3 regions of the Microbulbifer pacificus genome follow, and region 3 is predicted to be linked to each of the others. Evidence: predicted binding sites of a transcription regulator. Region 3 holds the regulator's gene; each other region holds the start of a gene.
What was found. Region 3 encodes sigma-54, which starts transcription at its own class of promoters, with help from an activator protein. Its sites were predicted from a motif close to TGGCACANNNNTTGCNNT; they were not measured.

Region 1: a site for sigma-54 is predicted at 6,105-6,122, ahead of glnL (nitrogen regulation protein NR(II)). Genes of this name have one in related genera too.
Region 2: a site for sigma-54 is predicted at 2,583-2,600, ahead of R5R33_RS15300 (CmpA/NrtA family ABC transporter substrate-binding protein). Genes of this name have one in related genera too.

What each region holds. Positions count from the first base shown of each region.
Region 1 is NZ_CP137555.1:2,418,721-2,428,465, reverse strand. It holds gene R5R33_RS10495 (D-Ala-D-Ala carboxypeptidase family metallohydrolase) at 1-269, shown strand, start outside; gene R5R33_RS10490 (AI-2E family transporter) at 350-1,477, shown strand; gene R5R33_RS10485 (DUF3833 domain-containing protein) at 1,533-2,078, shown strand; gene R5R33_RS10480 (bestrophin-like domain) at 2,101-2,910, opposite strand; gene R5R33_RS10475 (zinc ribbon domain-containing protein YjdM) at 3,004-3,345, opposite strand; gene glnG (nitrogen regulation protein NR(I)) at 3,491-4,903, opposite strand; gene glnL (nitrogen regulation protein NR(II)) at 4,973-6,046, opposite strand; gene R5R33_RS10460 (DUF4124 domain-containing protein) at 6,385-7,071, opposite strand; gene glnA (glutamate--ammonia ligase) at 7,228-8,631, opposite strand; gene thiI (tRNA uracil 4-sulfurtransferase ThiI) at 9,007-9,745, shown strand, end outside.
Region 2 is NZ_CP137555.1:3,583,375-3,593,119, reverse strand. It holds gene R5R33_RS15310 (DUF3108 domain-containing protein) at 1-490, shown strand, start outside; gene R5R33_RS15305 (OmpP1/FadL family transporter) at 722-2,200, shown strand; gene R5R33_RS15300 (CmpA/NrtA family ABC transporter substrate-binding protein) at 2,852-4,234, shown strand; gene R5R33_RS15295 (ABC transporter permease) at 4,271-5,263, shown strand; gene R5R33_RS15290 (ABC transporter ATP-binding protein) at 5,297-6,091, shown strand; gene R5R33_RS15285 (alginate export family protein) at 6,113-7,357, shown strand; gene R5R33_RS15280 (c-type cytochrome) at 7,473-7,904, opposite strand; gene R5R33_RS15275 (HesA/MoeB/ThiF family protein) at 7,959-8,723, opposite strand; gene thiE (thiamine phosphate synthase) at 8,746-9,745, opposite strand, start outside.
Region 3 is NZ_CP137555.1:1,084,262-1,094,006, reverse strand. It holds gene R5R33_RS04960 (efflux RND transporter permease subunit) at 1-295, shown strand, start outside; gene R5R33_RS04955 (lipase family alpha/beta hydrolase) at 455-1,102, shown strand; gene yjgA (ribosome biogenesis factor YjgA) at 1,069-1,590, opposite strand; gene mgtE (magnesium transporter) at 1,627-2,994, opposite strand; gene R5R33_RS04940 (HPr family phosphocarrier protein) at 3,068-3,337, opposite strand; gene rapZ (RNase adapter RapZ) at 3,406-4,266, opposite strand; gene ptsN (PTS IIA-like nitrogen regulatory protein PtsN) at 4,390-4,851, opposite strand; gene hpf (ribosome hibernation-promoting factor, HPF/YfiA family) at 4,903-5,193, opposite strand; gene R5R33_RS04920 (RNA polymerase factor sigma-54) at 5,374-6,858, opposite strand; gene lptB (LPS export ABC transporter ATP-binding protein) at 7,102-7,827, opposite strand; gene lptA (lipopolysaccharide transport periplasmic protein LptA) at 7,899-8,462, opposite strand; gene lptC (LPS export ABC transporter periplasmic protein LptC) at 8,449-9,012, opposite strand; gene R5R33_RS04900 (KdsC family phosphatase) at 9,070-9,648, opposite strand; gene R5R33_RS04895 (KpsF/GutQ family sugar-phosphate isomerase) at 9,680-9,745, opposite strand, start outside.

The DNA of each region.
Region 1 (9,745 bases), 1.3 Mb from region 3:
ATTTTGTGGTGCCGGAAATCGGCCCGGTGGTGGTGCTCTCCGGCTGGCGCACCTCCAAGTACAACGCCAAGGCCGGGGGCGCGCGCTCCAGTAAACACCTGCACTTCTGCGGCCTCGACATGATTCCGGAGGCGGATTACACCCGCAGTGAACTGCTGCCAAAACTGCGCAAGATCCACCAGCGCCATGGGCGCAAATGGAAAATGGGGCTCGGCATCTACAGCGGCATCCGTTTTCACGTGGACACCTGTGGTTACCGTCGCTGGTAAGCACCGCGCTATCTGGTTACATTAGCGGCTCATCGTCCGACGCATATAGCACGCGCATAACAAAAATCAGGGAGCCGGCAGTGCAGGAAAAACTGGAAAGACGTTCATTTATTTTCACCCTGCTACTGGTAACCGTCGCCTTTGTACTGCTGCTGCAGCCGTTTTTTACCGCAATTTTCTGGGCCTGTGCGGTCGCGCTGATTTTCCACCCGCTGTACCGCTACCTGCTGCACCGTTTTCCCAAATGGCCAAACCTCACCGCGCTGCTGACCCTGTTGCTGTGCCTGATCGTGGTCGTGATCCCGGTGCTGTTGGTGGCCAGCTCGTTTGTCAGTGAGGCGGTGGACCTGTACCAGAGAGTACAGTCGGGTGAGATCAACCTCGGCGCCAAGGTCGAGCAGGTGCGCGCGGCCTTCCCGGGTATTAACGCCGCACTCGAGCGCTTCGGTCTGGATTTTGACGGCATCAAGGAGCGCCTGCTGGGAGGACTGATGACCGCCGGCAGCCTGATTGCAAAAAATGCGCTGGCACTGGGCCAGAACACCCTCAACTTTTTTGTCAGCCTCGGGCTGATGCTGTACCTGACATTCTTCCTGATCCGCGACGGCAACGCACTGGTGGCACTGCTGATTCGCGCACTGCCGCTGGGCGATGAGCGGGAAAAACTGCTGCTGGCAAAATTTGCCGAGGTCACCCGCGCCACCATCAAGGGCAATCTGGTGGTGGCGGTGACTCAGGGTGCACTGGGCGGAATGATCTTCTGGGCGCTGGGGCTGCCGGCGCCGCTGCTGTGGGGTGTGGTGATGACGGTACTGTCGCTGCTGCCGGCGGTGGGCGCCGCCATTATCTGGTTCCCCGCTGCGCTCTATCTGTATTCCACCGGCGAAGCGGTCAAAGCCACCGTGCTGATGATTTTCGGGGTACTGGTGATCAGCCTGGTGGACAACATCCTGCGCCCGATCCTGGTGGGCCGCGACACCAAGCTGCCGGACTATATCGTGCTGTTCTCCACCGTCGGCGGACTCATCATGTTCGGCATCAGCGGCTTCGCCATTGGCCCGCTGCTGGCGGCGCTGTTCATGGCGTTCTGGGAAATATTCATGCGCGAATTCATCAGCCGCGACGAACCGCTGCTGCCCCCGGGCGATCAATCCCCCCTGGACGATTTGTCCAAGCCAGGCGGCTCGACACAAACCAGCGGGGACTGATCTATCCGCACGCGCGACTCGTATCAACGGGAACTCAACGCACACAGGTGTTCCCATGATACGAGTCGCTCTCTCCCTGTTATTGGCCATGACACTGCCACTATTGCAGGCCTGCAGTGGGCCGGCAGTTGAAGACTATGCCGGCAACACGCCGCTGTTCACACCCGAGCAATTTTTCAATGGTCCATTGCGCGCGCACGGTATCGTGAAAAACCGCGCGGGCAAGGTAACCCGGCGATTTACGGCGACACTAAATGGAACCTGGAGCAGTGGGCGCGGGTTGCTGGCAGAAAAATTCGAGTTTGATGACGGCGAAATTCAATACCGCAACTGGCAGCTGGAATTTCGACAAGCAAGCGGCAATGAGCGCCACTATATCGGGCGTGCGGAAGATGTAGTGGGTGAAGCGCACCTGGCGGTGAGCGGCAACAGCGCCTTCATCGGCTATGTCCTGCAAGTACCCTACGGTGGGCGCACGATCAATATCAGCGTCGACGATCGCATGTACTTGATTGACGACCATACCCTGATCGGAGAATCGGACCTGAGCAAATGGGGCTTTGACATCGGCGCCATCACGCTGACGATCGTGAAGCTGTGAGCACTTCCTTGTAGCGGCAACCTTATCGTGTGCCGTCGCCACTCTCTTTCATCTGCCTGGCCAGGCTCTTCATCGGCGCCTGGTCCACTACCAGCATCCCCTCGCCGGCGCGGTCGAGATCTGCAATCAGCAGGATCACCAGCGCAAATGCCATGGCCATTGCCAGTGCCACCAGTTTCGAGCCGCTGCCACTGACCCCCAGCTGAAAGCCAATGCCAAACACCGCCAGCGCGGTAATCGCATAGAGCGCCGCCCAGATGGGCGCCGGCACCTGGTATTCCATGCCCACCTGCAGGCGTGAGGTGTGCAGGTCGATGACCTGATTCAGCGGTTCGTAGAAGGCGCGCAGGCGAACGCTTTCGGTACCAGCGGCTATTTCCTTCTCCACCAGCTGCCACAGCTCGCGCTGGATTTGCTCACTGCGGCGGATGTCATGCAGAAAATCCTCCGCACTCATCGTGTGCGGGTCAAAACCGCGCAAGGTTGTGTAATCAAGCAACAGTTGGCGCGCGCGCGCGCGATTGTCCGCGCGCAGAAAATCCGTGCGCAGGTAGGTGGTGCCGATGGCATTGACCTCTTCCAGCAGCAGCGCCTTGCGGTGGCCGAAACGGTCGGCGGTCATATTGAAGGTGAGTGCCAGCATGAAAGCCAGTAGACCGAGAGTGGCGGCCACCGCACTGCCCATGGAGGGATCATCCCGGTGACCTTTGCGGCTTCTCCCGAGCCGGCGCCCCACCAGGTAACCGCAGGCGAGAGCTGCAAGCACCAGCAGGATGGAAGCGAAATACACCCCGGTCAGCGATAAATCAGAAAACGACCTCGTTATGGCCATGTATGTTCCAGAAAAACCCCGTGGTTATGGGCAAGTCTGGACCAGCGCAGAGCGATCTGCCGGCGAATTGTTCTCCGCCGGCAGCGCGGGGAATCAGGCTTTTTTGACGAATTCAGATTTCAGTTTCATCGGGCCGATACCGTCCACTTTGCAGTCGATATCGTGGTCCCCCTCGACCAGGCGAATATTCTTCACCTTGGTGCCCACTTTCACCACCAGTGACGAACCCTTGACCTTGAGGTCTTTGATCACGGTCACGGTGTCGCCGTCGGCCAGCAGATTGCCGTTGGCGTCTTTAATTACCAGGCCGTCATCGGCGTCCGACGCACCCTGCTGCGCCGACCACTCGTGCCCGCATTCCGGACACACAAACAGGTTGCGGTCTTCGTAGGTATAGGTCGACTGGCACTTGGGACAGTGGGGGAGGTCACTCATGAAAGACTCCGGGATCAATACTTGTGGGTAGCTATCTGGCATTAAAGCAGAGATGGATACGGCGCGGCCTCTGGCCGACAGCGCGCAAATGAAAACGGGCACCCGAGGGTGCCCGTGGCAATGATATCGCCGGAGGTGGCGGCTGTCAGTCCTCGCCGCCGCCCATGCCCAGTTCTTTCAGCTTGCGGGTGAGGGTGTTGCGCCCCCAGCCCAGCAGTTCGGCGGCGTCGCGTTTGCGACCGGCGGTGTGCTTGAGGGCGATTTCGATCAGCGCGCGCTCGAACGCCGGCACGGCCTGGCCGAGGATTTCCCGCTGGCCGGTGGCGAGCGCCTGATCGGCCCACAGGCGCAGGGCTTTCTGCCAGTCCTGCGGCACTTCGCTGCTGGCGCTCTGCTGGTGCAGCTCCGGCGGCAGGTCGTCGATGTGCACTTCGCGGCCAGAGGCCATCACGGTGATCCAGCGGCAGGTGTTTTCCAGCTGGCGCACGTTACCGGGCCAGCCGAGGCCGGAGAGGTATTCCTCGGTGTCCTTGAGCAGGATTTTCGGTTCCACCCCGAGATCCTTGGCGGCGATATTGAAGAAGTGTCGCACCAGGCGGGGAATGTCTTCGCGGCGATCGGCGAGACGCGGGATATGGATGCGGATAACGTTGAGACGGTGGAAAAGGTCTTCGCGGAATTTGTGCTGCTCGACGAGACGCTCGAGATTCTGGTGAGTGGCGGCGATGATACGCACATCCACTTTTACCGGGGTGTGGCCGCCCACCCGGTAGAACTCCCCGTCTGCAAGCACCCGGAGCAGACGGGTCTGAGTCTCCGCGGGCATATCCCCGATTTCATCCAGGAACAGCGTGCCGCCGTTGGCCTGCTCGAAGCGGCCGGCGCGCTGGGCGCTGGCGCCGGTGAAGGCACCTTTCTCGTGGCCGAACAGCTCGGACTCCATCAGGTCCCGGGGAATCGCCGCCATGTTCAATGCGATAAATGGCTGGCTCTTGCGCGGGCTGTGGTTGTGCAGCGCCGCCGCCACCAGTTCCTTACCGGTACCGGATTCGCCGTTGATCAGCACGGTGATATTGGAGTGGGACAGACGGCCGATCGCGCGGAACACCTCCTGCATCGCCGGCGCCTCGCCGATGATCTCCTTGTTGCCGGTGCCGTTTTCGATCACCACCGGCTCTTCCGGCTGCTGTTCATTGGCGTGGGCCAGCGCGCGGCGGGTCACCGCTACCGCCTCGTCCACGTCAAAGGGTTTCGGCAGATATTCGAAGGCACCGCCCTGGTAGGCCGCCACCGCGCTGTCGAGGTCCGAGTGCGCGGTCATGATGATGATCGGCAGCGACGGGCGTTCGGCCTGGAAGCGCTGCAGCAGTTTGAAGCCATCGGAACCGGGCATACGAATATCGCTGATCACCACATCCGGTGATTCGCTGTAAAAATCGTCCAGCGCGCGATCGCCATTTTCGTAACAGGTTGTGTCGATACCCGCCCGGGAAAGGGCGCGCTCCAGCACCCAGCGGATGGAGCGGTCGTCATCAATGATCCATACGCGATTGTTCATAATAATTTTCCGGCTCTGTGATTACTTTCTAATAATTTTCGTACTACTGGTTCTCGTCCCCGCCGGCCCCTAATCGTTGGCCAGCGGCAGATAAATCTGGAATTCGGTCAGTCCCGGGCGGCTCTCACATTTGATGAGCCCCCGGTGCTGGTTGATGATGTGCTGGGAAATGGAAAGCCCCAGCCCCGAGCCCTCGGCGCGCCCGGAAATCATCGGGTAAAAAATTCGCTCGCGGATGTCTTCCGGAATCCCCGGGCCGTTGTCGACCACGTCGATACGGCACACCAGCGCGCAGTGGCGACGGCCGATGGTGAACTGTCGCTGCACCCGGGTGCGAATGGTGAGCTCACCCTCCGCCAGCCCGATATTCTCGGCAATGGCCTGCATGGCGTTGCGGGCGATATTCAGCACCGCCTGGATCAGCTGTTCGCTGTCCGCCGGAATATCCGGAATCGAGGGATCGTAATCGCGCTTGATTTCCAGCGCGCCATCGCACTCCGCCTCGATCAGCTGCGCCACCCGCTCGGTGATCGAATGCACATTCACCGGCTGCAGCTTCACCGGCTTGCGCGGGCCGAGCATGCGGTCCACCAGATTGCGCAGGCGATCCGCCTCCTCGATGATGATCTGGGTGTACTCCCCGAGACCATCGTCACCCAGATCCTTCAACTCCCGTTGCAGCAACTGTGCCGCTCCGCGAATTCCGCCGAGGGGATTTTTCACCTCGTGGGCCATGCCCCGCACCAGGTTGCGGGTGGTCTCCTGGGCGGAGAGCAGCGCGTCCTCGCGGGCGATGCGCAGCAGGCGGTCCATGGACTGGACTTCCAGCAGCAGCAGGCCGAGATCCGTAAGCGGCGTCACCGAGTAGTCCACGGTGCACTCTTCCAGGTTGTGCAGAAACCACAGGGCGCGGCGCACGGTGTACTTCTCACCGGTGGCCAGCGCTGCGCGCAGCGCCTGTTCCGGGGAGCGGGATTCCCGCACTACCTCGTCCAGCGGCAGGCCGATGGCGCGGGCGCTGGAGGCTGCCACCAGGTCTTCTGCCGCCGAGTTGAGGTAACACAGCGACAGGTTTTCATCGAGCACCAAGACAGCCGACGTTAGGTTGTCCAGCAGCAGGCGTAACTGGCGATCGTTGAGCATTCGGTCTTCCGAGGTTGCGAGTTGCGATTTGGTTCACTTCTCCGGTTCGCCTAATGGCAGTGCAAAAAGCAAACCAAAATGGCGCATAAACCGGATTCACAGGAAACTTTCAGGGGCACCGAGAAAAGATACCGCCATATTGCGCACCATTATGGTGCGACGATCGAAAAATAGCCAGATATGCCGCTCACAATTGGGCACGCAGACAGAAGCGGCGCCAGGCGCGGCAGCATGGCGGCGAAATGACTGAGAAGAATGACTGAGATGGAGGAAGGGAAAGAGGAGGGGACGTAGTGCCGGACGCCGAAGATGGCGCCCGGCGAAACCGGCGGCGCGTATCAGCGTGGCTGGGGTTTCGGTGGATTGGCAACACCCGGTGCCTGGGGCATTTTGGGCATCTGCGGGGCCTGCTCCGCGGGGAAATCCGGGATCTGGCCGCCGGGACGCTTTACATGCACCTGGATCATCTGCGACTGCGCCAGTGGCCGACCGCTGGCATCCAGCAACACCGCCTGGATGGTGTGAGAACCGCGCTCCAGCGCGGAGATATCCAGGCTGGTGCCGGAAGAAGTGCCGGACCAGCGCTGACCGTCGATCACCGCGTAGAAGGCATAACCGTCGCGGGGCACCGGTTCCAGCGCCACCTGCAGCACGATAAAGCGCTGCCCCGGCGGGATGGTGGCATCGTTGGACGGGCTGACGATGGCGAAATTCACCGGCCCCAGGTCGCCGCGATCCTCGTCACTGCGGGGGGACAGCTTGCGCACCGGCAGGGGCACGGGCAGCGCAATCGGCTGCACGTTGGTGGGGCCTATCTTGACCTTCTCCGCCCTGGAACCCGCGGGTGCGGTATCACTGAACGTGACCCGACCGTCGGGACCGACGATCTTGTAGACACTGGTGCCACTGGAGGATTTGTCATCCTCCGCACCCGATTGCGCGCCCGAATCCTGCAGCGCCATCGCCGGCACCGCCAGCACCAATACCAGCGGGAGCAACCATTTTTTGATGGACCATTTGTTCATGGGCAATCCTGCCTCACTTTTTGTGTTCTGTTGCAATGCTAAGGCTAGCCATCTGCGTCGCAAAAAAAAAGCCCACACCGAAGTGCGGGCTTTCTCGTCATCTTTGCGCCGCCCTCATATCAAAAGCCGGGGCGGTGCCGCGATGATACCTGCGAATTAGCAGGAGTAGTACATTTCGAACTCGACCGGGTGAGTGGTCATGTTCACACGCTGTACTTCGTCACGCTTCAGGGCGATGAAGGCGTCGATGGCGTCGTCAGTGAATACGCCACCCTCGGTCAGGAAGGCGCGGTCCTGATCCAGTGCGTCCAGGGCCTGTTCCAGGCTGGAAGCAACGGTCGGGTACTCGGCCAGCTCTTCCGGCTCCAGGTCGTACAGATCTTTGTCCGCCGGGTCGCCGGGGTGGATCTTGTTCTTCACGCCGTCGAGACCAGCCATCAGCAGTGCAGCGAAGGCCAGGTAGGGGTTGGCGATCGGGTCCGGGAAGCGGGTTTCGATACGCTTGCCTTTCGGGCTCGGCACAAACGGAATGCGGATGGACGCAGAGCGGTTGCGCGCGGAGTAGGCCAGGATTACCGGTGCTTCGAAGCCAGGAACCAGACGCTTGTAGGAGTTGGTGCCCGGGTTACAGATGGCGTTCAGAGCGCGCGCGTGCTTGATGATACCGCCGATGTAGAACAGGGCAGTTTCAGACAGGCCAGCGTAGGCGTCACCGGCGAACTGGTTCACGCCGTCCTTGCTGAAGGACTGGTGTACGTGCATACCGGAACCGTTGTCACCTACCAGCGGCTTGGGCATGAAGGTGGCGGTTTTGCCGTAAGCGTGGGCCACGTTGTGCACCGCGTACTTCAGGATCTGAACTTCGTCAGCCTTTTTGGTCAGGGTGTTGGCGCCAACGCCGATTTCACACTGGCCAGCGGTACCCACTTCGTGGTGGTGTACTTCAATTTCCAGACCCATCTGCTCCATCGCGGCACACATGGCAGCGCGGATGTCGTGCAGGGAGTCGACGGGCGGAACCGGGAAGTAGCCGCCTTTAATGCCCGGACGGTGACCCATGTTGCCTTCGGCATAGCTGGCGCCAGAAGACCAGGCCGCTTCCTGGGAGTTGATCTTGTAGAAGGCGCCGCCCATTTCGGCACCCCAGGTGATGTCGTCAAATACGAAGAACTCGGGCTCCGGGCCCATCAGAACCTTGTCACCGTAACCGGTGGACTTCAGGTATTCCTCGGCGCGCATGGCGATGGAACGCGGGTCGCGCTCGTAGCCCTGACCGGTGATCGGGTCAACGATGTTACAGCGAATGATAACGGTCGGCTCGTCGGTGAACGGATCCAGGAATGCGGTATCGTCAACCGGCATCAGAACCATGTCGGATTCGTTAATGCCCTTCCAGCCAGCGATGGAGGAACCATCGAACATCTTGCCTACTTCGAAGAACTCGCCGTTCACTTCCTTAGAAGGAATGGAAACGTGTTGTTCCTTACCTTTGGTATCAGTGAAGCGCAGGTCTACCCATCTGGCTTCGCTCTCTTTGATCAGTTCGAGCGTCTTTGACATTGCAGTCCTCCAAGAATGAAAAAGTTATGTGTCGCGCCAATTCGCTTTATCTTGTGGCAACAGTAAAAGCAAGGAGTGTGCCAAATTGGGGCAAACTGACTGTGGGCGATGACTGGCGTGCTGAATACGGCGGCAGTGGCCCAATTTGGGACAAAACTGGCCGGGCAATTCCCAGGACAACCCCAAGATAGTCCCAACATTGGTGCTTTCAAACCGCAATATGCACCAATTAAGGGCTGAGAAGTCACGTTAAGCACCAATTTGGTGCCGCAAGCAAATTCCCAGTGGCGAGTTTATAATTCGCCACCTTTGCCGGGAAGCGGTGTACGCGTTCCCGGCTCACATTTCTGTCAATCGCGGTTCTGGCACATCCCTATGCACTTCGTCGTCAAGTTTTTCCCAGAGATCACCATCAAGAGCAACCCGGTACGCAAGCGCATGTCGCGACAGCTTGCGGACAACCTGCGCAAACTGCTGCGCGGGGTCGATGACCGCATCCAGGTGCGCAAGGACTGGGAAAAAATTGATGTGATCGCGCCGGACGCCGTAGCCCACCTCTCCGACCGCATTGAAGAGGTGCTGGCGCACACCCCCGGCATCGCCAACTTCGCGCGGGTACAGCAGTTCCCCCTGGGCGACATGGACGACATGTACCAGAAGACCCTGTCGGTGTGGGGCGACAAGCTCAGCGGCAAAACCTTCTGCGTGCGGGCCAAGCGTACCGGCAAGCACGACTTCCAGTCCCTCGAGGTGGAGCAGTACGTGGGCGGCGGCCTCAACATGAATACGGACGCCGCCGGGGTGAAACTGAAAAACCCCGATATCACCGTGAAACTGGAAATCCGCCACGACAAGCTGAATGTGATCGAGCAGCTGCACCAGGGCCTCGGCGGCTTCCCGCTCGGCACCCAGGACCCGGTGATCTCGCTGGTCTCTGGCGGCTTCGATTCCACCGTGGCGAGTTATTTGACCATCAAGCGCGGTATCCGCACCCACTACCTGTTCTTCAACCTGGGTGGGCGCCAGCACGAGCTGGGGGTAAAGGAAGTGGCGTTCTACCTGTGGGAAAAATACGGCGCCTCGCACCGGGTGAAATTCATCACCGTGCCATTTG
Region 2 (9,745 bases), 1.7 Mb from region 3:
ACAGGGGTTGCGGCTTGTTCCGCAACATTACGATTACCAGAAATCCGGCCTCGGCAAAGATCGCCACACCGCACTCAGTTTTGAAGACAACGCCACCCGCGTGATCAATGTGTACGACAAATCCCTCAGTATCGACAACGCACCGGGAAATATTCAGGACAAGATCAGCTACCAGCTGCAGTTGGCCATCGATGTCGCCAATGGCAAATCACCACTGAAATACCAGGTAGCGGACGGCAAGAAAATTCGCGAATACGAATTTGAAATTACCGGCAGTGAAAAACTAAAAACGCCAATGGGGTTGATCGAAACCATCAAGGTGCAACGTGTGCGTGGCGAGGATGCAGAACGCGTCACCAATATCTGGTTTGCACCGGAGTGGAATTACGCCTTGGTGAAGCTTATGCAGCAGGAAGATAATGGCAAAAGCTACCAAATCACCCTGACAAAATTATCCATCGACGGTAAAGAAGTCAGCGCAAAAAAATAATCCGAAAAAATTTTTCACATCTCTACAAAAATCTACGCCAAGGCGTAGATTTTTCCGCTTAGGGCCACTATAAAGTCGCCGCATTCTCCACGTGAGTAAAAATCGCACTGCTAGAATCAAACAACTGGGAATTTGTTTGCTTCAGTAAAACCATTTCTGGAAATGCTTCTCTGCCAGACCAGGGCATTTTTTCTCCCGTCGGCACTAATTTCAGCAATAGAGTGGGACCTCATGACTATCAAAATTCTGCGTAGAGCCGCGCTGGCTGCGGCAATCTGTTCCGCATCCAGTGGCATTTTTTCCAGCGGCGCCATGGCTGCAGGCTTTGGACTTCAGGAATCCAGCAGCTCCGGTCTCGGCCGTGCTTTCGCGGCTGAAAACGCCATTGGCGACAACGCAGCCATTCTCGCCCGCAACCCGGCAGGCTCCGCACTGTTCAACGAAATGGCGTTTTCCGTCGGTGTAACTTATGTAAACCCGGAAATTGATGCCGCAGGCACGACCGACTACTACCTGCTGACCCCAGCCGGTCCGACACTCGCGGCCTCGGTATTTGCAGAGGCGAATGACTACGCAACCAGCGCTGCTGTTCCCAATGCCTATCTGGCAGTTCCATTCAATGACTGCTGGTCATTCGGTCTGGCGATCAATACCGACTACGGCCTCGAAACCGATTTCGACTCCGATTGGCCGGTTACCCATATTGCCGACAAAACCGAGCTGCTGAGCGTGGATATCGCCCCGTCTGTGGCATTTGATTACAACAATCAATTCAGCATCGGAGTATCCGTCAACTTCCTGTATGCGGACGCGACACTGAAGAGCAAAGTGCCGAATAATTTTGTGCTCGATCCTATCGCACAACAGCTGCTGGGCACTTCCGTATCCAACGCGAAACTTCTTGATGCCGATGGCGACGACTGGGATTACGGCTGGAGCATTGGTGCGCTGTGGCGCAGTGTCGACGGCCGCACTCGTATTGCCCTTTCCTACCAGTCCGAATTTGACCCGGAAATTGAGGCAGATGTGGATTCCGATCTGCTTCGCGCATACGACAATGCCGGCAATGTCATTGGCACTTTCCACAACGAGCGGGCCAACCTGACCCTGGATCTGCCGGATATCGCAGAGCTGGGTATCTATCACCGCTTCGATGAGCACTGGGGCATTGCCTTTGGCGCCCTGTGGACCGACTGGAATGACTTCGAGCGCCTGGAGGCCTACTTCCCGAACCAGCGCATCGACGGCGTTCCGATTCCGGACTACAACCCGCTGCACATCAAGGAAGAGAACTTCCAGAGCGGCTGGCGCTACAGCTTGGGCCTGGAGTACTACCCCTGTGATGAAGTCACCTGGCGTGTCGGTTACGCCTATGACGAAGGCGCGGCGCGCGATGGCCTGAACCACGACGGCATCGAAGAATCAGCAGCATATGGCCTGGGAGGCGGACTTGGCCTGCCGGTTACCTGGCGCACCCTGTCCATCCCGGATGCAGACCGTCAGTGGGTGACCTTTGGCGGCACCTTCAAGTTCAACAACCAGTTGAGCATTGACGCCGGTCTGGCATACCTGTGGGGTGACGACGAGCCGATTCAGGAGTTCCAGGCACTGCCGCTGACACCCACCGCTGGACTTGGTACCTACTTCAATGGTGGCACCACCAACCTCGAGGCTTGGCTGGTGGGTGCATCCCTGAACTACAGTTTCTGATCACGCTGTAGATCACTGACTCACCCGATTAAAAGGGCCGGGCGCCAGCGCCCGGCCCTTTTTTTGTTTTTACCTGACGCCATCCGGCCGTGCTTATTTACAGCGCATGCACCATTCCGTTCTCGCTAACGCACCGAAATGGATGCAGTAACCGCGACAGTAAGCGCAGCTGTATAAACCAGCCTGTCGCGAAATCCCACCGCACCAAAGCCTCCGAAAAATACTGAAACGGAGCTCCGCTGGGGCAAGCACAGCAAAGCCAGCGAAAAAAACCTGTCGAAAATTCAACAAGTTGCCGCATTCCCACCACTATTCTCGCGACACAGCCACAACGTCCTGCAGAATTCATTGGGGCGCCAATCATGATCCAGCTGTGAAAAATTGGCACAGAGTCTGCAAAGCGACAGATAAATGCGGAAACTCTTATCCGCACCGAAATGACCCGGCAACTGTGGCCACTCATTTCCGTTGACCTACCGGGCGCAGTTTAAGCCCGGATAACAATCAGACTGGCAACGCCAAGGCGTTTGCCCTTGAGCAGAGGCGCTCACCGATCCTGCCCCGTTTGCAGGGAATCGGTGAGCGCTTTTTTTTGCGCAAAATTTTCGAAGACCAATTCTGAATCACTTTGAGAGCAGGAGCACGACACCCATGTACTGGAAAACGCCCTTCAAAAAACTGGCCGCAATGCTGGCACTGGCTGCGGGACTCGGCGCCGGCATGACGTCAGCCTATGCCGCAGAACTTGGCTATCCGGAAAAAGAGGAACTCACCTTCGGCTTTATCAAACTCACGGATATGGCGCCTATCGCCATCGCCTACGAAAAGGGTTTTTTTGAAGACGAGGGACTTTACGTCACCATCGAAGCCCAGGCCAACTGGAAAGTATTGCTGGACGGCGTAATCGACGGCCGCCTCGATGGCGCACACATGCTGGCGGGCCAACCCATCGCCGCCACCATGGGTTTCGGCACCAAAGCCGACATCATCACTCCGTTTTCCATGGACCTGAATGGCAACGGGATCACCGTTTCCAACGCCATCTGGGAGCAGATGAAACCAAATATCCCCACGCAGGCGGACGGCAAACCGGTACACCCGATCAAGGCCGATGCCCTCAAGCCGGTGGTGGAAAAATACAAGGCCGACGGCAAACCGTTCAATATGGGTATGGTATTCCCGGTATCCACCCACAATTACGAACTGCGCTACTGGCTCGCTGCCGGCGGCATCCACCCGGGATTTTACGCACCACACAAGGGTGACATCTCCGGCCAGATCGATGCCGACGCGCTGCTTTCCGTCACCCCACCGCCGCAAATGCCCGCAACCCTGGAGGCCGGCACCATTTACGGCTATTGCGTGGGCGAACCATGGAACCAGCAGGCGGTGTTCAAGAATATTGGCGTGCCGGTGGTAACCGACTATGAGATCTGGAAAGACAACCCGGAAAAAGTGTTCGGCATCACCCGCGAGTTCGCGGAGAAGTATCCGAACACCACGGTGCGCATCACCCGCGCGCTGATCCGCGCCGCCATGTGGCTGGATGAAAACAACAATAAAAACCGACCGGAAGCGGTGAAGATCCTGTCCCGTTCCAACTATGTGGGCGCGGACTACGATGTGATCGCCAACAGCATGACCGGCACCTTCGAGTACGAAAAAGGCGACAAGCGCGAAGTGCCGGATTTCAACGTGTTCTTCCGCTACAACGCCACCTACCCCTACTACTCCGACGCCATCTGGTACCTGACGCAGATGCGCCGCTGGGGCCAGATTCCCGACGACAAATCTGATGCTTGGTACAAGGAACTGGCCGCGAAAGTGTACCGCCCGGATATCTACCAGGCCGCGGCCCAATCTCTGGTCGCCGACAAGCTGGCTCGCGCAGACCAGTTCCCAGACTTCGCCAACGAAGACGGCTTCCGCGATCCGCAGACGCATTTTATCGACGGCATCGTCTACAACGGCCACAAACCCAACGAGTACATCGACAAGTTTACTATCGGCCTTAAGTCCGGCCAGAAACTTTAACCGGAATTTACCAACACGAACCCCGAGGTAGCAGGTATGAACAGCACGACAGTGAATACGGGCAAGTTTTATGGCTTCCGATTGCCGCAACTGGAAAGCAATTTACTCGGTAGCGCCGTACGTCTGGTGGCACTGCCACTACTGGGGATGCTCGGCTTCCTGCTGCTGTGGTCGGTGACTGCACAGAATATCGATACTTCGCTGGGAAAATTTCCCGGTCCCGCTGCGGTAATGGAACAGTTCAAGGCGCTGTATGGTGAACACCAGCGTTCGCGGGAAAAGGAACACGCTTTTTACCAGCGTCAGGAAGTGCGTAACGCAGAACGGCTCGCGGCAGATCCCAGCTACGAGCCGAAAATCCGCGCCTACACCGGCAAGGAAACGTTCGTCGACCAGATTGGCACCAGCCTGGTAACGGTGATGAGCGGCTTCCTGCTGGCGGCAGCGATTGCCATTCCATTGGGCATTGCCATCGGGCTCAGCAAAACCCTGAACAGTGCAGTCAATCCGATCGTGCAGATTTTCAAACCGGTCTCGCCGCTGGCCTGGCTGCCGCTGGTGACGATGGTGGTATCAGCCCTTTACACCAGTCCCGATCCGCTGGTGGCGAAGTCGTTCCTCAACTCCATGATCACGGTGACGCTCTGCTGTCTGTGGCCGATGGTAATCAACACTGCGGTAGGCGTTGCCGGTATCGATCAGGATCTGGTGAACGTGAGCAAAGTGTTGCGCCTGCCGGCCCTGCGCCATGTACAAAAAATCGTGTTGCCCGCGTCGGTACCGATGATTTTTACCGGTATGCGCCTGTCCCTCGGCGTCGCCTGGATGGTACTGATCGCGGCCGAGATGCTGGCACAGAACCCGGGACTCGGTAAATTCGTGTGGGATGAATTCCAGAACGGCAGCTCCGATTCCCTCGCCCGCATCATGGCCGCGGTACTGGTCATCGGATTTATCGGTTTTCTTCTCGACCGCGGCATGCTGATGCTGCAGAAGCTGGTGTCCTGGGACAAGAGCAGCAACCAGTAACCCAGCCACATATTCACATTGGAGAGCGGAACAATGAGCGTACTTCTGGACATCAGCCATATCGATATGGAGTTCCCCACGCCCAAGGGCCCCTTTACCGCCCTGCGCGATGTGGACCTGAAAATTCGGCAGGGGGAATTTGTATCCCTGATTGGTCACTCCGGTTGCGGCAAGTCCACCGTGCTGAACGTGGTGGCCGGGCTGTACCAGGCCACCCGCGGCGGCGTCATCCTGAGCGGCAAGGAAGTGAGCGAACCCGGCCCCGAGCGCGCGGTGGTGTTCCAGAATCATTCCCTGCTGCCGTGGCTCACCGCTTATGAAAATGTCGAACTGGCGGTAAAGCAGGTATTCGGCAACAGCAAAACCAGGGCAGAAATGCGTACTTGGATCGAGCACAACCTGGAACTGGTACACATGAGCCACGCCATGCACAAGCGCCCCGGGGAAATATCCGGCGGAATGAAACAACGTGTCGGTATCGCGCGCGCACTGGCCATGCAACCCAAGGTGCTGCTGATGGATGAACCCTTCGGCGCCCTGGATGCCCTGACCCGCGCGCATATGCAGGATTCCCTGATGGAAATCCAGGCGGAGCTGAACAACACAGTGATCATGATCACCCACGATGTGGATGAAGCGGTGCTGTTATCCGATCGCATTGTGATGATGACCAACGGCCCCGCCGCCACTGTCGGCGAAATTCTCGACGTTGAGCTCGGGCGCCCGCGCCACCGTTTGGCGCTCGCCGATGATCCGCAATACAACCAGTACCGGGCACAGGTACTCAAATTCCTCCACGAGCGCCACAGCAAACAATTTTTCAATTAATCAGAAACAGGAACCAACACCATGAAAACCAAAATTTTTACACTTCTGACACCGCGGCAACCGACTCGCCGAATTCTGGCCAGCACCATCGGCGCCGTGACCATCGCTGCCGCCAGTATTCCGGCACAAGCGCAGGAAACCGTAAGCCAGGAAGCTCCCGTGGTGAGCAGCATTACCGATGCACTGGCCCTAGGTGATGTCACCCTGGGCTTGCGTGTGCGCACCGAAATGGTGGACACCGCCGGCAGTGACGACGTGGATCTTACCAGCCTGCAGACGCGCCTGACGTTCTCCTCGGCCAGCTACCAGGGCTTCAGCACCCTGCTTGAAATGGACGACGTCACCCACCTCACCGAATTCGAAGGCGGTGTCAGCGACCCGGAAGGTACCGAGGTCAATCAGGCCTATCTCGCATACACCACTGGAGCCACAACCTTCAAATACGGCCGCCAGCGCATTCTGCTGGACAACCAGCGCTTTGTGGGCGGTGTTGGTTTTCGACAGAACGAACAGACCTACGACGGCTTCAGCGCAAGCAATACCAGTTTCACTGACACCACCCTGTTCCTGGCGCATGTACGCAACGTGAACCGTATTTTTGGTGAAGACAGCCCTGTCGGGGACCACACCAACGACAGCTACCTGCTAAACGCCAAATACACGGGTTTCTCTGCAGGTGCCCTCAGCGGTTACGCCTACCTGCTGGACAATGAAGATGCCGCGGCTTTCTCCACCGACACTTACGGCCTGCGCTTTGCGGGCAGTCAAGCGGACATGAGCTACACACTGGAATACGCCACGCAATCGTCGGCTGCCAACAACCCCGCGGATTACGATGCGGACTATCTGCTGGCGGAAGCGAGCTACAAGCTTGGTCAATTTACCCTGGCGGGCGGTTATGAGTTGCTGGGAGCGGATGGTGCCGATGGACAGTTCATCACACCGCTGGCCACGCTGCACAAATTCCAGGGCTGGACGGATAAATTTCTCGGCGGTGGCAGCGGCAATATCACCGGCGGTATCGAAGATGTTTACCTGTCACTGGCTACCAGCCTCGGCGGGGTGAAATTCGCGGTCAATTATCACCAGCTGAATTCAGACGATAGCGGTGTATCCGGCATGGACAAACTTGGCAGCGAAGCGGGATTTTTGCTCGCCGGCAAGCTGGCAGGCGTGAACCTCAGTATGAAATACAGCGCCTACAGCGCGGATGAGTTCAGTGTTGATACCGACAAATTGTGGCTGACCGCCGAAGCACAGTTCTGATTACGCCCACGAGACGTTCAACGTTTCCCAAACCCACTCGTTCAGATTTACCCGGCCACACGGCCGGGTCTTTTTTGCCCATTGCTCACGGCGAAATGCACGGAGAAATGCCCGGTTATTTTTCCGTGGACATATAGCGGATCAGTTGCGCGAAATCCTCATCCGAGCAGCTGTAGCAGAGCCCCGCCGGTGGCATCGCCTTGAAACCATCCCGGGCGTGCGCAACAAGAACATCAATTCCCTGCGCCATACGCGGGCTCCAGGCCGTGGCATCGCCCGTCTTCGGCGCACCGATTACCCCCTGCTCGTGACAGCTGGCACAGGTCTGGCGGTAGGTGTCGAGCAGTTGCTCGGACACGTGTACCTGATCCAATTCCGTGACCGGCTGGGTTTCCACTTGCTGCAACGCGGCAACGTGTGCAGGAGTTTCTGGTTCGGTAGCGGACTGGCGTTTGCCTTCGGCACAGCCCGCCAGCAGCGCCCCGGAAACTCCGGCGAGCAGCACATATCGGGGCAGAAGATGTTTGGATAAAAGACGAACAGCCAAGGGAATTACCTTTTTGCGAGGTTTATTGTGCGAATGCCTGGCTGTTTTTACTGTTTATCGGCAAATCGGGCAAGTGCTGTTTGCCGGCAGGGCCAGTGCGCGCCACTCGAGCGTTGCGGCTTCGAACAACTGCAATTTGTTCAGACTGGATACCGGCAGGCCGGCAATAAACTTGATGGCCTCCAGCGCCTGGGCACTGCCCATCATCCCGAGCGCCGGACCGATAACCCCGACCGTGGAGCAGTTCTCCGCTTCCGGCAGGTCACTCTGCCCCGTCGCTGGCGGAAACAGGCAGGCATAACAGGGGCTGGTATTTGTGCGAAAGTCAAAGCTCACCAGCTGCCCGGAAAAGCCGCGCACCGAGGCCATGACCACGGGAACTTGCCGCTCGCGGCACACCCGGTTGATGGTGTGGCGAATATTGAGGTTGTCGGTGCAGTCGAGCACTAGGTCGAAGGATTGCCGGCTCAGCTGTGTCGAGAGCCAGGCCTCATCCGCCATAACGCAGTGGGCGTGTACACGGATTTCCGGATTGGCCGCGGTGAGTTGCTGTGCGGCCACCTGCGCCTTGTGCTTGTCGCGGTGATTGGTTTTGTACAGGACCTGACGCTGCAGGTTGGAGATCTCCACCCTGTCGCCGTCAACAAGGTGCAGCTCGCCGATCCCCGCCGCCGCCAGATACAGCGCCGCCGGGCTGCCGAGGCCGCCGAGACCGACGATCAGCACCCGCGCGGCAGCGAGTTTTTCCTGCCCGGCCTCACCGATCTGCGGCAACATGATCTGGCGGCTGTAGCGCTGCAGCTGTTTGCGACTCAACACGGCACGGCTCCGGTTATCCGAACTATTCAATGACTGCGCGCAATTGTGCCACAGCCTCGCGAACTTCGGGGGCGTCCGTGATCGCGGTTACCACCGCAATACTGCCCACCCCGCTCGCCGCCACGTCGGCTGCGCGCGCCAGGTTAATCCCACCTATGGCCACCAGCGGGTATCCCGGCAGCAATGCGGCCATGCGCGTGAGCTTTTCCGGGCCCTGCAGTTGACCGCTCATATCCTTGGTGCTGGTAGCGTAGATGACACCTATCGCAAGATAACTGGGGCGGAACTGCCATGCATAGAGCAACTCGAAAAAGCCGTGGGTGCTGATTCCGAGCTTCAGCCCCGCGCGTTGTATGGCCTTCAGATCCGCCTGCTGCAGGTCTTCCTGCCCCAGGTGCACGCCATAGGCTCCGCAGTCGATGGCGTGCTGCCAGTAGTCATTGATAAACAGGCGCAGACCGTAACCGCGGGCGATCGCCACCGCACGCTCGATCTGCTCCCGCAGGTCACTGCCGGGTTGCTTGATACGCAACTGCAAGGTGCGCACCCCCTCGCGCGCGAGCTTTTCGATCCACTCCACGGAATCCACCACCGGGTACAATCCCAGGCGGCTGGTCTCGGGCTGCGGGAACTCCGCGGCAAAGTTGGCCGCGGCAGACGGGTCGAATACGCCAAACGGTTTCGCGCGTTCGCTGCCGGCAACCAAGACGTCCGGGAAATCCTGCAGCGCCCCCGGCCAGCCACAGTGCCCCACCGGCCCGGTGCCGGCACCGATATGCTCGCTGTCGCCCAGCCGCAGTCCACGGCGCACATAGGCATTGGCCACCACGCAGGCATCTTTCAGCGGATACCCCAGCGCCAGCAAGGCGGCAATAGCAGAGGACAGGGTACAGCCGGTACCGTGGGAATTGCGGGTTTCGATTCGTTTGCCGATCAGCCAGTCTTCACTGAAATTTTCACCATTCCCACTGCACAGTAGATCCGCGGTGCTGCCGGGCTCGATTTCAAAGTGACCGCCGCTA
Region 3 (9,745 bases):
GTTTGAAAAGGACGGTGATTACGTGGCGACCATGCACCGCAGTCACGCCACCATCGGCCGCGCCATGTTCTACACCGCGATCACCATCATCGCCGGCTTCTCGATTCTGGCCCTGTCCAAGTTTGTGCCGTCGATCTATTTCGGCCTGCTGACCGCGCTCGCCATGTCCGCCGCGCTGCTGGGTTCCCTGACCCTGTTGCCGCTGTTGCTGGTGCTGATCAAACCGCTGCCGAAACCGGTGGAGAAAGCCCGGGTGGAAAAGCTCGTGCCGGAAGTCGAGGCTTGTACTAGCTGATAACGCCACCGGCGCACTTGGAATCAGGTTATTGGACCTGGATTTTTCGGGCCCGCGGATTACATCCCCGGGCCCGATTTGTTTTCCGCAAGTCGCGGTGACTCTCTAAGCTTAGGGAGTAGCCGAAAGTTAAATGCCCGATGTGCGGATGATGCGAATATGCCAAAAGGCCGGGTCGCCATACTGATTCCCGGGATTTTCGACCGGGGCAAGTCGATGCTCAGAATGCAGAGAGCCCTGGGACACGCGGGGTTCAGTGCACACACGATCAAGCTGAGGGCCAATAGCGGTTGGTACGGGATGGAGCCGATGGCCCTGCAGTTGCGCGAGCTGGTGGATGAGGTTACCAGCGAGGGCGAGACCTGTGCTTTGGTGGGATTCAGTATGGGCGGTATTGTGGCGCGCTACTATTTGCAGCGACTGGGAGGCGCTGCAAATGTGCACAAATTTATTGCCCTCTCCAGCCCGCATTTCGGCAGCTTGTGGGCGCATCTGCTGCCCTATAAAGGCGGGCGGCAGCTGCGTATCGGCAGTGAGTTTCTGGACAATCTGAACCGGGACGCGGCAATGCTGGAAGACGCCGCGCCGGTTTCAATCTGGACGCCTTACGATGCCACCATCCTGCCCCAGTCCAGCTCCCGTCTGCCCTTGGGTAAGACATACCAGGTGCCTGTAAGCCTGCACCGCTGGGTGCCGCAGAACCCGGCAGTGATCGATATCGTGGTTGCAGAGCTGGCGGAGGTGTTCGCGAGCGGGGTTAGCAAAAACAGCAATCAGCTTTCCTGTACAAAAAAGTCCCGCAGATAGCGAAACAGTTTGCGCTGGTTGGTCGGTGGCTTGTTGTTGGCTCGTTCCTTACCGGCTTCGCGCAACAGGTTGCGCAGCTGCTGGTGGTCTGCGCTTGGGTGCTCGTTGAAAAACATACTCAGGGCATCGTTGCCCTGGTCCAGCAAGCGATCCCGCCAGTCTTCCGCCAAACGATCGAAACGCAGACGCTGCAGGTCCCGCTCCTTGTGGCTGTTCAACACCGCCTCGATTGCCTCCACATCCGCATCGCGCATCAGTTTGCCGATGAATTGCATCTGGCGGCGCTTGGCCTCGCGGGACTTGATGCGGTGGAAGGTGGCGATGGCTTCCTCGAGCTCTGGGTCCATCGGCACTTCGGCCAGCTTGGACGCGGTGAGCTCCGTCAGCTGCTTGCCGAGATCCTGCAACTGCTGCATTTCATTCTTCAGCTGCGTCTTGCTCTTGGGCAGATCGCCATCAAATTCTTCGAAATCGTCGGTATTGTGCATGTAATGTCTCTGAAATGAGTGGTTTGCCGGTGGCGATCAGGCGAAATACCAGGTCGCGAGGCCGAGAAAGGACATAAACCCGACCACGTCGGTTACCGTGGTCAGGGCGACGCCGCCGGCCAGGGCGGGGTCTATACGCATGGCCCGCAGGGCTACGGGCAGAATGGTACCCGCGAGGGCGGCGGTAACCAGGTTGATGGCCATGGCGGCAATGATAATCAGCGCAATGCGGAGATCCCCGAACCACAGGGCGGCGATGCCCCCCATGACTGCGGACCATAGAATCCCGTTCAGTGCGCCGGAGGCGAGTTCTCGGGACAGCAGCCAGCGCAGGTTGCTGCGACCTATCTGCCCCAGTGCCATGCCGCGGATCACCACCGTCAGTGTCTGGCTGCCGGCCACGCCGCCCATGCTGGCGACAATGGGCATCAGCACCGCCAGCGCCACCACCTTGTCGATGGTGCCCTGGAACAGGTTGATCACCCACGAGGCCAGCAGTGCGGTGAGCAGGTTGATCCCGAGCCACACCGCGCGCCGCGGTGCGGTGCGCTTGATCGGCGCGAAGGTATCTTCCTCCTCGTCGAGACCGGCGAGGCTCATCAGGGAATGGTCCGCGTCCTCGCGGATCACGTCCACCACATCGTCGATGGTAATACGACCCAGCAGCCGGTTGCTTGCGTCCACCACCGGTGCGGTAATCCAGTCGTACTTGGCGAACAGCTGCGCCACCTCGTGGTCCGGCATCTCCGCCGGGATCGGCTCCACGTCGGTGTGCATAATCTCGCGCACGGTGACCGAAGGGTCCGAGGTGAGCAGCCGGGTCAAGGGCAGCAGGCCAATAAACTTGTCCTGGCGGCTGACCACGAACAGGTTGTCGGTGGATTTTGGCAGCTTTTCGTGGCGGCGCAGGTAGCGCAGCACCACATCCAGGGTCAGGTGCGGGCGCACGGAAACGATGTCCGTGTCCATCAAACCGCCGGCGGTTTCCTCGCCGTAGGCGAGTACACTCTCCACTCGCTGGCGATCGCTTTCGCTCATCGCGGAGAGCACTTCTGCCATCAATCGGTCGGGCAGCTGCTGGAGAATGTCGGCGACGTCGTCCGCGTTCAGCCCCTCCATGATGGCCACCATTTCTTCGGTGTCCATGGTGGAGAGGATCTGGGCTTTGACGTCGTCGGTCAGCTCCTGCAGCACTTCGCCCTCGACCTCACGGTCGATCAGATTCCACAGTACCTGACGAATACGCGGCGGCGAGCTTTCCAGCAGCTGGGCAATACTCTGGGGGGAGAGGGACTGCAGCATTCGCTGCACTTCGCGCCCGGTGCCACTGTCCAGCGCAGCATACAGCTCACCGAGCTGGCTCTGGGCGCGGAAGTTGATGTCGGCGGAGACGGGATTGGGCACAGGGATACCTGGTCAGGGGCGGGCAGCGAGTGCCGGCATTATACCGGCGGTGGAACGAAATGAGATCAGGGCGTTATTCGCCCTCGCCAAAGCGATCGTTGATCAGTGCACAGATGGCTTCGTGGGCTGCATCTTCGTCGCGGCCGCAGATTTCCAGTTCCAGCTCAACCCCTTTGCCCGCCGCCAGCAGCATCAGTGCCATCACACTCTTGCCGTCTACCGCTTTGCCCTGGCAGTGCACTTTTACTTCCGAGGAGAAGCGCGCACTGGTCTGCGCGAATTTGCTGGCGGCGCGGGCGTGGAGCCCGAGTTTGTTGATGATGGTGATACGGGTTTTCTGCATATGACTGTTCTGGTGCGATTGCTCTGGTTTTGCGCTGTGGTGGCGGTCGCCCTGAGTATGGGGCTGGTTTATTTCTGCTGCTCGCGGTGGCGAATCTGGATGTTCTGGAATTCTCTCGAAAAGTATTTCGCCAGCTGCTCCACCATGTACACGGAGCGGTGGCGGCCCCCGGTGCAGCCGATGGCGACGCAAGTGTAACTGCGATTGCTCTGCTGGTAAGAGGGCAGCCAGCGCTCGAGAAACGCTGTTATATCCCGCTGCATTTCCTCGGTCTCGCTATGGGCGCGCAGGAACTCCACCACTTCCGGATCTAGCCCGGTCTTGTTGCGCAGCTCCGTCACCCAATACGGGTTTGGCAGGCAGCGCAGGTCAAACACCAGGTCTGCGTCCACTGGCACACCGTGCTTGAAGCCGAAGGACTGGAACAGGATTGCCATGCCCGGGGAGTCTTTGCCCACCACACGGGTTTTAATCTGGTCGCGCAGCTGGTGCAGGCTGAGGCTGCTGGTGTCGATCACCAGGTCGGCCATGGCCGCCAGCGGTGCGAGCAGTTCCTTTTCGTGATTGAGAGCTTCCAGCAGATGGGTGCGACTGTCGCTCAAGGGGTGCTTGCGGCGGGTTTCGCTAAAACGTTGCACCAGCACCGGCGAGCGGGCATCCAGGTAGATGACGTCGCATTCTACGCCGCTTTCGCGCAGTTCGCTGATCACCCGCGGGGCCTGGCGCACGTCGTGCCACAGGTTGCGGGCGTCGATACCGAGCGCGAGATGGGTATTTTTTTCGGGGGGGTGTTCGGTAACCCGGCGGATCAGCTCGGGCAACAGGCTGGCGGGGAGGTTGTCGATGCAGTTGAAGCCGACATCTTCGAGCAGCTCGAGGGCGGAACTTTTTCCTGAGCCAGAGCGGCCGCTGATGATCACCAGTCGCATAGAACAAGCGCTCCTTGCTGATTCGGGTTGGCCGGGCGGCAGACCTGTGGTGGGAGGCTGCCGGAGCCGGTCATCTGGCAGCCATACGGTTGTGCACCGGGCGCCGGACAAATGCGGTGGCTATTATGCCGCCGCCGCACTGTTGATGGCCAGTGCGTAGAGCTCATCACTGGTGGTGGCTTCGCGCAGTTTTTCGCGCACGCGGCTGTCGCTGAACAGGGCAGCGATTTCCGCGAGGGTATCCAGGTGTTCCTGGTCCGCGTCTTCCGGGACCAACAGGGCAAACAGCAGATCCACCGGTTGGCGGTCGATGGCATCAAAATCTACCGCTGGCGACGTGGTGCAGAGCACCCCGATGGGACGCTCGCAGCCGGGCAGGCGACAGTGGGGGATAGCGACACCTTCACCGATACCGGTTGAGCCCAGGCGCTCCCGTGCCACCAGCTGGTTGAAGACGGTATCAGAATCCAGATCGGGGTATTGTTCTGAGATCGCCTGCGCGATATTGAGTAACAGCTTTTTCTTGCTGCTCCCCGCCAGGTGGCACAGGCTCAGGCGGGGAGAGAGTAATGCTTCCAATGTCATAACTTACTGGTGATCTGACAGTGCAGGCCAGCCGTTTCCCTGGGGCAACGTCTAGCGGTGACTGCGTAATTTCTCTTTGTGTTTCAGCAGCTGCCGGTCGAGTTTGTCAGCGAGCGAGTCGATCGCCGCGTACATATCTTCCGATTCTGAATCCGCAAATACGTCCTTGCCGTTAACGTGAACCCGCGCTTCCGCTTTCTGGATCAGTTTGTCGACGGAAAGGATGACCTGGGTATTGGTGATCAGGTCGTGGTGGCGGGAGAGCTTGTCCAGCTTGGTCAGGCAGTAATCGCGAATGGCCGGGGTTACGTCTACATGGTGGCCACTGATGTTGATCTGCATGGATTTCTCCTCATCGGGTACAACACAATTTGGCTGCCCCCCGCACAGGGCGGCAACCCTACTAGGAAGTTCACCAGAATGGAAGGATACACTCGATTCCTGGGCATTGGTCGGGCAGAAATTGATCGAAAACGGCGCTTGCACAGAGGGAGTGTGACCGGCTGATCCGCTTCGGTCTATTTACACCAGTCGCTTGCGCTCGCTGGAAGAGGGAATGCCCATGGACTCGCGGTACTTGGCGACGGTGCGGCGCGCGACCTGAATGCCCTGTTTGTCCAGCTCCTGGGTGATCTTGTTGTCCGACAGCGGCTTGCGCGGTTGCTCTGCGTCCACCAGCTTGCGAATCAGCGCGCGGATGGCCGTGGAGGAGGCGTCCTCACCGGAGTCTGTGCTCACATGGCTGGAGAAAAAGTACTTGAGTTCGAATACGCCGCGGGGAGTGAGCATGTACTTTTGCGTGGTCACCCGGGAGATGGTGGATTCGTGCATGCCAATGGTCTCGGCAATATTGGCCAGTACCATCGGCTTCATCGCCTCCGGTCCCAGCTCGAAGAAACCCTGCTGTTTTTCGACGATGCAGCTCGCCACCTTGAGCAGCGTCTCGTGGCGGCTCTGCAAGCTTTTCAGAAACCAGCGGGCCTCCTGCAGGTTGTCGCGCAGATAATTGTTCTCAGTGGAGTTGTCCGCGCGGCGGATAAGCGCGGCGTAGGCATCGTTGATGCGCAGCTTGGGCGTGGTTTCCGGGTTCAGTTCCACTACCCAGCGCTGCTCGCGGCGGCTGACGATTACGTCCGGCACCACATACTGGGGCTCCTCGCCGCCAAAGGCCTCGCCGGGGTAGGGGGTGAGGGTCTGGATCAGGCGCATTACCTCGCCGAGCTGTGCCTCGCTCAGTCGGGTACGGCGACTCAGCTGGCGAAAGTCGCGTTTGCCCAGCAGGTCCAGGTGCTGGCCGACCACGGTCAAGGCCTGTGCCAGCCAGGGGGTGCTCTCCGGCAGCTGGCGCAGCTGTAGCAGCAGGCTCTCGCGCAGATCGCGGGCGCCGCAGCCCACCGGCTCAAACTGCTGGATGGTTTTCAGTACCGCCAGTATTTCTGCCACTTCGATCGCAAACGATTCCGCCAGATCCTCCAGATCGGTATCGAGAAAACCATTGGGGGCGATTGCGTCGATCAGCGCCTCGCCGATCAACTTGTCTTCTGCCGTCAGTGGAGTGAGATTCAGCTGCCACAGCAGGTGGTCCTGCAGGCTCTCCGCGGCGGCGTTGCGCTGTTCCAGCGCGTACTCTTCGCCGTCGCCACCAGAGTGACTGCTGTTGGTGTAAATATCGTCCCAGCGGGTGTCTACCGGCAGGTCTTCGGGGATGTCGCTGTTCCAGTCGCCATCGGCGGTGGACTCGCTCTCGCCCTCGCCGCCGAGGCCTTCGCGGCCGCTGTCGGCACTGTCCAGAGTCTGGCGCTCAATGGTGGCGGGGGTGTTCTGTTCCTGCAGATGTTCGCCGGCGTGCTCGTCAAAGTCCGATTCCAGCAGCGGGTTACTGTCGAGGGCAGACTGAATCTCCTGTTGCAGCTCCAGCGTCGACAATTGCAGCAGGCGGATGGCCTGTTGCAGTTGTGGCGTCATCGTCAGCGAAGTGCCGAGTTTTAACTGGAGTGACTGCTTCATAGGGGGAGTGTCGGCATAAAATTCTGGCGTTGCACCGCTGCGACACATTTGATGCTTGTGTCGGCGGCAGATTGCTCATCGCCTGCAGACTACCCCGGGGTAATTCGGAACACAAGTGGCAAGGGGCGCAGGAATAAGCAATAAGCGTGCCGAAAAAAATATCCGTCGCGATTGTCGCGGTCAGAATTGTGACAGGAATCGGTAATTGAAGGGTGAAATGCTGATGATTTCACCCATATAGGGTCAGATGGTGAACTCGTGTCCCAGATAGACGTCTTTCACCTGTTTGTTCTCGGCTACGTCTTTGGGGTCGCCGGAGGCGATGATGTGGCCCTCGCTGACGATGTACGCGGTCTCACAGATATCCAGGGTTTCACGCACATTGTGGTCGGTAATGAGCACGCCAATACCGCGGTCTCGCAGGTGGCGGATGATCTGCTTGATGTCGTTCACGGAGATGGGATCCACCCCGGCAAACGGTTCATCCAGCAATACAAACGCCGGATTGGTGGCCAGCGCGCGGGCGATCTCTACCCGACGTCGCTCGCCGCCGGACAGCGCCATGCCGAGGCTCTCGCGAATGTGGGTGATGTGGAATTCCTCGAGGAGTGATTCCAGTTGCTCCAGGCGCTGGTTGCGGTCGAGGTCTTTGCGGATCTCGAGAATAGCGAGGATGTTGTCCTCCACCGACAGGCGGCGGAACACCGATGCTTCCTGGGGCAGGTAGCCGATACCCTTGCGCGCGCGACCGTGCATGGACAGACCGGTAATATCTTCCTCGTCAATCATCACCTGACCGGCGTCGGCCTGTACCAGGCCGGCAATCATGTAAAAACAGGTGGTTTTGCCGGCGCCGTTGGGGCCGAGCAGGCCGACAACCTGGCCGCTGGAGACGCTCACGGATACATCTTGAACAACTTTGCGCTTTTTATACTGCTTGGCGAGATGTAGCGCTTTGAGCGTCGGCATAGTGAATTCCGGTAACTGCGCGGCTGTTTTGCCGCCTCTTTTGACTGTTCGGTTTGTATGGGGCGCGTAGATTACTGGCCGTCTTCCGCGGGGGTGGGCTCGGTTTTGGATTCGGGCTTCCAGATCATTTCCACCCGTTTCTTTTCCGACTGACCCTGGGCTTGCATCTGCTCGCTTTTGAGGTCGTAGTTGATGCGCTCTGCCGACAGTGTGTTGCCGTCGCGGTCCACGAACGCTTCGCCGCTGAGTTGCAGGGCGTCGCTACTCACCAGAAACTCGATGCGTTTCGCGCGGGCCTTGACCGGGTTGGTGCTCTCTTCGACCTGCTGCTGGAAGTGGGCCGGGGAGCCGGTGGCGATCACCTTGTTGATCTCCCCCTTGGTATTGCCGTGCACTTCCACTCGATCGGCGCGGATCTGCAGTGAGCCCTGACTGATGACCACGTTACCGCTGTATACGGAAAGATTCTGGCTGCGGTTGGCCTCCAGTTTATCGGCGGATACCTTCACCGGCTGTTCACGATCGTTGGGCAGGGCGTGGGCCTGGCTTGCCAGCAAAAAGGTCGCGGCCACCGCGGCGCGCAGGATGCGAGCAGTCGCCGACAGGGGCGCGCGGCGTAAATCAACGGGGTTCATAGCTGCTTTCCACATTTGACAGAATTTCTACCTTGTCCTGCTTTAGATCGGCGCGCAGGCCCTTGCCGGTGGTGCGGTTGGGGCCGTCGGTAATGGTAACAACTTTGTCGGTTTCAGCGAATTCTTCGCGGGGTTTGATGGTAATTCTCTGGGTGGACAGGCTTATGCCGGGTTGTGGCAGTTCGCGGATGGAAACCTTGCCCTGCAGCACCACTTTCTGACCGTTGTCAAAGGCGATCCCGGTGCGGGATTCGGTGCGCCATGTGGTGTCCTCACCCTGGTAGAACACCATGCGGGGTTCGGTGAGGTCTGCGCGGTCCCGGCGTGCGAACTGGAAGAAAGTGACGCGCTCGGCGTCCACTTCGTAGGCGAGGGAGCCCTCGGCGCTGTAGTGGCGCGTGCGGGCATCGCGGATGATGAGATCCGCTGCCCTGTTGTGCTCCTGCTGTGTTGGCTGCTTGCCCAGCAGTTGCTTGGGTGGGCTCTCGGTAAACCACAGTCCCAGGGAGATGAGTGCGACCACGATGACAAGTGGTAACCAGGTGCGCATGCTGTATCCGTTTCCTCGCTATCGGCGGCTATTTTGGCCGTCCGTTTAGACTTCTGTTCAGTGATGGCTGGCGAGATAGGGCGCCAGCGCGGCGTCAAAGGTCCCCTGCGCCTGCATGATGCGGTCGCAGACTTCGCGTACGGCGCCAAGGCCGCCCTCGCGCTCGGTCACGAAAAGTGCGCGCTGTTTTACCGGTGTCGCGGCGCTGGGGACTGCAATCGGGCAGCCCACCCGGGTCATCAGCTGCAGGTCAGGATAGTCGTCACCGATGTAGGCAATCTGGGCCAGGTCATAGGGCTCGTTGGCGAAAAGTTCCAGAAAGGCGCTGTACTTGTCTTCCCGGCCCTGGATCAGGCGGGTGATGCCGAGGTCGTGCGCACGTTTTTCCACCAGAGCGCTGCGGCGACCGGTAATGATGGCCACTGCCACCCCTGATTTCTGCAGCATTTTGATACCGTGCCCATCCAGGGTGTGGAAGGTTTTCAGCTCGTTGCCGTGGTTGTCAAAGTACAGCCGGCCGTCGGTGAGGACGCCGTCCACGTCGAGTATCAGGTGGCGCACCTTGCTCAGTTTTTGCTCGATACCCTGATCGAGGTCTTGGTCGCTGAGCGGTTGCACTGGGCTTTGCTGGCTCAAGAGGGGATCCTTCTATTTATAGGGCGTGGCGTCAGATGACACCGGCGCGCAGTATGTCGTGCATGTGCAGCAGGCCTACCGGATGGTGTTCCGGATC